Regions from separate parts of the Dehalogenimonas alkenigignens genome, predicted to be linked through region 1. Evidence: riboswitches for the same ligand, from Rfam matches in the RefSeq annotation. Region 1 holds a riboswitch; the other holds the start of a gene.
What was found. A riboswitch is a leader RNA that binds a small molecule or an ion and turns the genes downstream of it on or off. The one in region 1 is predicted to bind molybdenum cofactor.
Positions count from the first base shown of each region.

Region 2: it holds a riboswitch for molybdenum cofactor, as region 1 does, so the genes downstream of both, DEALK_RS08360 (ABC transporter substrate-binding protein) here and moaA (GTP 3',8-cyclase MoaA) in region 1, are expected to answer to the same signal.

Region 1 is NZ_KQ758903.1:1,246,086-1,249,814, reverse strand. It holds gene DEALK_RS06570 (MOSC domain-containing protein) at 1-369, opposite strand, end outside; gene moaC (cyclic pyranopterin monophosphate synthase MoaC) at 362-838, opposite strand; gene moaA (GTP 3',8-cyclase MoaA) at 842-1,831, opposite strand; molybdenum cofactor riboswitch at 1,864-1,988, opposite strand; tRNA gene DEALK_RS06555 (tRNA-Ser) at 2,135-2,224, shown strand; gene dprA (DNA-processing protein DprA) at 2,296-3,402, shown strand; gene topA (type I DNA topoisomerase) at 3,414-3,729, shown strand, end outside.
Region 2 is NZ_KQ758903.1:1,596,575-1,600,303, forward strand. It holds gene prmC (peptide chain release factor N(5)-glutamine methyltransferase) at 1-369, shown strand, start outside; gene DEALK_RS08350 (electron transfer flavoprotein subunit beta/FixA family protein) at 495-1,283, shown strand; gene DEALK_RS08355 (electron transfer flavoprotein subunit alpha/FixB family protein) at 1,338-2,309, shown strand; molybdenum cofactor riboswitch at 2,399-2,543, shown strand; gene DEALK_RS08360 (ABC transporter substrate-binding protein) at 2,622-3,548, shown strand; gene DEALK_RS08365 (ABC transporter permease) at 3,553-3,729, shown strand, end outside.

The DNA of each region.
Region 1 (3,729 bases):
CTCAAGAGGCATGACACACATCCCCACCTGGCGGTAGATCTGGCAGTGGTGATGACATTCCTTGCCGATCTGGGTGATCTCCAGCTCAACTCCCCGCCCTGTCTTTAGCCTCGTACCGACAGGCAGTGCCATCAGTTCGAGACCTTCGGTCGTCAGGTTCTCGGCGAAGTCGCCGGGTGAAAGCGTCAGCCCTTTGGCGCGCATCTTGTCAATGCTGGAATTGTCCAGCAGGCTAACCTGCCGGTGCCAGCCTTTGGTAGCGTGGGCGTCGCCTTGAATGCCGTAATCCGCCTCCAGAAAGCCGCGGCCAATATCTTTTTTCTTAGTGCCTTTTTTTATGCTAGTGCAAACGGCGACAATCTTAGCCATCCAGCCTCCTGTAAGTCCCGCTCTTGCCACCCTCTTTAGTCTCAAGGTAGATTCGTTCTATGGTCATGCCCTTGTCCACCGCCTTGCACATATCGTATACCGTAAGAACGGCGATGCTGGCGGCGGTGAGGGCTTCCATCTCAACACCGGTAGGCCCGGTGCATTTCACCTCGGCCGATACTATTAACTGGTCGGTGCCGTAAAACTCGAACTCGACTGCGGCTCCGGAAATTGTCAACGGATGGCACAGCGGTATCAGTTCCGGCGTTTTCTTGGCAGCCATTATTCCGGCAATACGCGCCGCTGCCAGTACATCGCCCTTTCTGATCTCCATATTCTTGATGAGCTCAAGTGTCTCAGGTTTCATGCTGATATGAGCGATAGCCACAGCGCGGCGGCTGGTGGTTACCTTTTCGGTCACGTCTACCATCCTGGCTCGGCCACGCTCATCGACATGAGATAATTCCATGAGCTATCCCCCGATCTGACGCATCTGGCGGCCGCCAATGCCGGCCGTTTCCAAATGGTGGCGCTCCGGTTTGGCAATGATCGCCTGTTTAAGCAGGTCTTTCAAATCCGAGATACCGGCGCCATTTCGCAAAGCAGATTTGATATCGATCTCAAGGTCGTTCAGCAGGCAAGGCCTCAGCTTACCGTCTGCAGTCAGCCGCAACCGGTTGCACTGGCCACAGAAGCGATGGCTGACCGGACGAATGAAGCCGATCGTTCCCTGTCCTTCACCGAAACTGAAGTAGCTGGCTGGACCAGCGCCGGAGAGGCAGCACGGCCACAGGTCGCTCACCATCGATTCTATCTTTTCTTTGATTTCAGCCACCGTCATTGATGGAGTACTGCCAATCCCTCCGAAAGGCATATGCTCGATGAAACGAACGTGCCATCCCTCATCCTTAGCCATCAAGGCGAAATCTTCTACCTCATCGTCGTTCACCCCGGGTATGACCACCATGTTTATCTTCACCGGCGAAAGCCCAACGCGATGAGCTTCTTGAATTCCTTCGAGTACGTCGCCAAGCTTGTCGCCGCCGGTGATCCGTTCAAAACGGCCAGGCCTCAGCGAGTCGAGACTTACATTGATGCGTTTCAAGCCGGCGCTGCGCAACTTTGTAGCCTGCTCCTTTAGCAGCGTGCCGTTGGTGGTTAGTGAAATGTCTTCAATACCCGGAATCGGCGTCAACAATTCGATCAGATTCCACAAATACGGCCGCACCAGCGGTTCGCCTCCACTCAGCCGGACATGACGTACTCCGAGGGCAGCGGCAGCTTTGGTCACCCGCTCAATCTCTTCATAACGCAAGATGTCGTCATGGTGAAGGTGGTTGATTTCGCCGTCGCTGCAGTAGGTGCATCGCAGATTGCATCGGTCTGTGACCGAAATACGCAGGTAGTTAACGCGACGATTGAAGGCATCAAAAGTGCCGGTAACGCAATTAGCTTCGGTCATTGGATCAAACAGTCCCTCAAACGAAGGACGGCGTAAGCGCTCATACCCCTCCTTTCCAAAAACGGGAGGCGCCGCCGTTTCCAGCGACACCCTGACCGGCCGTCTGCCATGTTTCTTTTGAAAGTTAGGCCGGGACGGCTCGAAGGGTTTATTCATCTAAACTATAGCATGCGGTACTAGTACCGGGCAAATACTCATACATGGTAGTATGAACGTCAGCGTTTCAAGAGTGTTTGCATTGTTGACTAACCGGACGCATTAATTTATCATTGGCGGGTTCTTCAGGCAATCAAACCACTTTGCGGAGAGGTGCTGGAGTGGACTATCAGGCACGCCTGGAGAGCGTGAGTCGAGGTAACTCGACCGTGGGTTCGAATCCCACCCTCTCCGCCAATTCAAGTTTTCCACTCAGTCATTCCTGAACGATTGTCTCTCGCAATGCCCTGTGTTAAAATTGCGACGCTTTGAACGAACAGAGTAACACTGTCCATTACCTGGGTTTCAGTCTTATTCCAGGTATCGGCCGGGTCCGGCTTACAATGTTGGAGAAATATTTCGGAGATCTTTCGACCGCCTGGAAGGCCAACGAAGCGGAATTATCGAAGGTCGGTCTCGATTGCGGTACGATTAATTCAATTGTTTACTGGCGATCTAAAGTTGAACCAGCGCGTGAACTGGAAAAAGCAGATCGTTTCGGGGTTTCCGTCGTCACCGCAGTAAGCCCAAAGTATCCCTCCAGACTTAAGGAGATTTACGACTATCCACCAGTTTTGTATATCAAGGGTAATCTTCTGCCTGAGGACCAGCTTTCAATTGCGGTGGTGGGGACACGAAATCCAACAGCCTATGGCAGGCAAGTGACCGAGGAGATCGTAACCGCGCTTAGCCGAAATAATGTCACCATCGCTTCAGGTTTGGCCCGCGGGATAGATACGATTTCCCACTCTTCTGCCCTAAAAGCGGGCGGTCGTACGATTGGGGTACTAGGCTCCGGGGTTAATGTAATATACCCACCAGAAAACACAGCTATCGCAAAGCAAATAATTGAAAATGGGGCTCTAATTTCAGAGTATGCGATGGATATGGGACCAAGGCCTGAAAATTTCCCCCGGCGTAACCGCATCCTCTCAGGCTTGACGTTGGGCACACTAGTGACTGAAGCTGGGGAAAAGTCAGGGGCTTTAATTACCGCCGAATACGCCTTAGACCAAAACCGAGATGTTTTCGCCATACCGGGGAACATTTTCTCAGCCAAGAGTTCTGGAACAAACCGTTTGATTCAACAAGGTGCAAAGTTGGTGAGAACCGAATCCGACATTTTAATAGAGCTCAATATCGAATCAGTTGCTACACAACTTGAATTCAAAGAAACACTCCCGGTGACTGAAAATGAAAAAAACTTAATTAGATATCTTGGTGTGGAACCAGTACACATTGACGAAATTTGCCGCACATCCAAACTACCTGCTTCAGTTGTAAGCTCAACTTTATCAATGATGGAATTAAAAGGCACAGTCAAACACCTTGGCGGTATGAACTATACGCTTTCAAGGGTGATTAAGGAGTCGTAAACGAGAGTAAAATGAAGTCACCCACGAATTTCGTTATTGTTGAGTCCCCTGCCAAAGCAAGGACTCTCTCCCGTATCCTCGGTCCCAAATATATAGTCAAGGCTTCGATGGGACATATCCGTGACTTACCGAAAAGCAAGCTCGGCGTTGATACTGAGAATGACTTCAAACCGCAGTATTTAGTGATGCGAGACAAATCATCAATTCTGACAGAATTAAAAGAAGGGCTCTCCAAAGCCTCTGCGGTATTTTTAGCGACAGATCCTGACCGAGAGGGCGAAGCAATAGCGTGGCACCTGAAAGAATCTATTTGTACGCCCCGGGCGT
Region 2 (3,729 bases), 350 kb from region 1:
GCCGCCAGCCACGCCGTTACGAACATCGAGTTCATCCATGGCGACCTCCTCGACGGCGTCGCTGACCGCCGCCTCGACATCGTCTGCGCTAACCTGCCCTACGTCCCTTCCGCCGAGGCCAGGGGCAACAGGTTTGAACCACAGCTTGCGCTGGACGGCGGGCCGGACGGTTTAGATATCATCCGCCGCCTGGTCAGCCAGACTGCTGCCCGCGATGATAAGCCCGGCTGGTTGCTCCTCGAGTTCGGTTCATGTCAGTCCGCTGCGGTCAAATCAATAATTAATCAGGCATTCCCCGGAAACCGTACCGAAATCATCCGGGATCTCATCCCCCTTGATCGTGTCTCGGTCACCAAACTTCCCCCGTAGCGGATAACATATGAACTTGATAACTCGCGTCGTAGGACCCGTGACGCAGTTGACCGGGACGCAGTGCGGGTGTTAAATTAAGCCAGTCGTTGACCAATCGTTCAATTACGTCGAGGAGGCTGCTCTTGGATATCATCGTTCTGATCAAGCAAATCCCCGACCCCGAAATTCCTCCAGCAAGTTTCAAGATTGATCCCTCCGGCACCAAGGTCGTACCTCCCGCCGGAGTCTCTCCGGTGATCGATCCCTACTCTGAGCACGCTCTGGAGGCTGGGCTGCGGCTCAAAGACACCAACACTGGCAGCACCTTGAAAGCGGTTTCTTTGGGAAGCGGCCTTAATAAAGAACTCCTTAAAAAAGCCCTCGCCCTCGGTGCCGATGAACTCATCCTGTTGGACGACCCGGCCTTCGCCGACCTGGACAGCGCCGCTGCCGCCGCCGTCCTTGCCGCCGCAGTTAAAAAGATCGGCAAGTTCGATGTTATCCTCGCCGGTCGCACCGCCGCGGATTGGGACGCCGGCCAGACCGGCCTGCTTCTGGCTGGTCACCTCGGCCTGCCTTCATTGTCCCGCGCCCGCAAGGTCGAGTTCACCGGCGGCAAACTTCGCGTCGAGCGCATCGTCAACGGCGGCTTTGAAGTCGTCGAGGCAGCCTTACCCGCTGTCGTCACCGTTTCTGGAGAACTCGGGAAACTCCGTCTGCCCAACATCAGGGGAGTACTCGCCGCCAAGAAAAAGGAGCCGCTCTTTTGGAAAGCTACCGACCTGGGCACCGTCGCCGTTAACCGTCTGGTGAAGCTGGTGAGGCTCTATCAACCGGTGCGGGAAGCGAAGTGCGAACTGATCCCCGGCGCCACCCCTGAAGAACAGGGCGCTAACCTGGCGCTGAAGCTTCGTGAACTAAAGCTGATCTAGCAGTTCCCAACTTTCCCTCCCGAGAGGAAAGACATAAAAGGAGCGGGTGAAAACATGCCAGATAATCAAAGCGTCCTAATCGTCGTCGAGGTCAAAGGCGGCACGCCGGCGCCTGCCGCCGCCGAGCTTTTCACCGCTGCGAAGGCAATCACCGCCGACGAATCCATTTTCGCCCTTGTTGTTGGCACCGGCGCCAGAGAGGCCGCCGTTGCCGTCGGTAGATTGGGTGCCGTGAAGGTCTTTGCCGCCGAAGTCGGCCAAGTTTCGAGTGATGCCGTCGCCCTGACGGTGATGCCGCTGGCCGCTAACTTGAACCCAAAAATCATCCTCCTGGCTGAAACCGATTTAGGCCGCGACCTGGCGCCGATGCTGGCCGCCCGGCTTTCGACCGCCGCTGTAACCGATGTTATCGCTATCCGTACTGAGGGCGGCAGCCGGATTTTTACCCGCCCCGTCTACGGCGGCAACGCGCTGGCGGATTTTACCATCGATACCGAACCCCAGGTCGTTTCCATCCGGCCCAAGACCTTCGCTCCGGCACCGGCCAACGATAAGCACACCGTTGAGATTTTGGAATTGCCGGCGGCTGAACCATTGACGGGTGTTCAAATCCTGGAGCGAGTAGCCGTGAAAGAGACTGGCCCAAAGATCGAAGAGGCAAAAATCGTCGTCGGCGGCGGCCGCGGCCTGGGTGGGCCCGAGGGTTTTGCCCAGCTCCAGGAACTCGCCGGCCTCCTCGACGGTGTCGTTGGTGCCTCCCGTCCGCCGTGTGACCAGGGTTGGTGGCCAGAATCTGGACAGATCGGAGTCACCGGCAAGATCATCGCCCCGGATTTATACATTGCCGTCGGTATCTCCGGCTCGTCACAGCACCTTTCTGGCGTCTCCGGCGCCAAAACACTCGTGGCCATCAACAAGGACGCCGAAGCAAACATTTTCAAAGCCGCCGCTTACGGCGTCACCGGCGATTGGAAGAAGGTTGTCCCGGCCCTCGTCGCCAAGGTCAAGGAGCTCACCGGCAGATAGCGTTACCATTCACTCCGGCGAACCATGATGGGAACCGTCATCGATTCCTGATTGACCGGTATTAGTACTCTGTGTTACCATGAGCTTAATTAAATATTGATCTCCGAAGTCTTGGAGCCTAACTCCTCGGTGATATGGCGACAAGACCGGCGGTCCTTCACAGAAGGACCCGAGGGTGATGCCGGAAACGGCGCCGCCTCCCGCGATTTGGAAAGGAGAGCATGCCATGACGAGGGTACTCCGTGGCCGCGCACCTCCTTAAAAGAGGTGCTTTTTGTTTGTACTATTCCAAATATTTGATAAGGGGTACAGATGAGAAAAACATGGTTAAAAGTTTCCGGCTTGTTGTTGTCGATGCTACTCGCGGCTTCATCGATCGCCGGCTGCAATGGATCTGATAATCCATCAACCACCGGTCCGACGGTATCGCCGACCACCGAACAGGGCAGCGGCATCCTCTCCCCGGCAAAACGCCTCAAGGTGGCTACAACCAGCTCCCTCTACGACACCGGCTTGTGGGCCCTCCTGGAGCCCATGTTCGAGAAAGAGTTCGGAGTGGAAGTCGATGTCCTGTATGCCAACACCGGTATTGCCCTGCAATACGGCCAACGCGGCGATGTTGACATTATCACCGTCCATGACAAGGCTCGGGAACTCCAGTTCATTGCCGACGGTTACGGTACAACCCGCAGCGCTTTCGCTTACAATTATTTCGTTATTGTAGGCCCTGCCTCCGATCCGCTCGGATTGAAAGGCCTTTCCGCCGAGGATGCCTTCAAGAAGTTGTTCGCTTCCAAGACCGCCAAGTTCGTCTCCCGTGGCGATGCCTCCGGGACCAATTCCAAGGAGCAGGCTATTTGGAAGGCTGCCGGCATCACTTACACCGATGTCCGCAGTTCAGGCGCTTGGTACGTCGAGTCCGGCCAGGGCATGGGACCAACTCTTCAGATGGCCGGGCAGCTTCAGGGTTACACCCTTTCCGATATTGGCACCTTTTTAGCTTTCAAAGGACAGACCGGCCTGACTTCTATCGTAGATAAAGGGTCGATTCTGCTGAATGTTTATGCCGCAGTCCCGGTCAATCCGGTAAAAGTTGCCGTGAGTAACAAGGACATGGCTCAAAAGATGGTCGAATGGCTGTTGTCCCCGGCCATCCAGAAGATCATCGGCGACTACGGCGTCAAGGACTACGGCGCGCCGCTATTTACCCCTTGCGCCGGAAACGAACCGGCGAATTAATTAAATGGAAGAGATCTGGCTTGGTCTGCAAAGGGCTATCGAACTAATCTTTTCGGCTGATCCCGACGTTATGGAAGCCACCTGGCGGTCGCTGAGTATCTCAGCGACCGCCAGCGTCATCGCCGCAGTCATCGCTCTGCCTTTAGGCTCTCTCATCTTCCATAACACCTTCCCCGGCAAG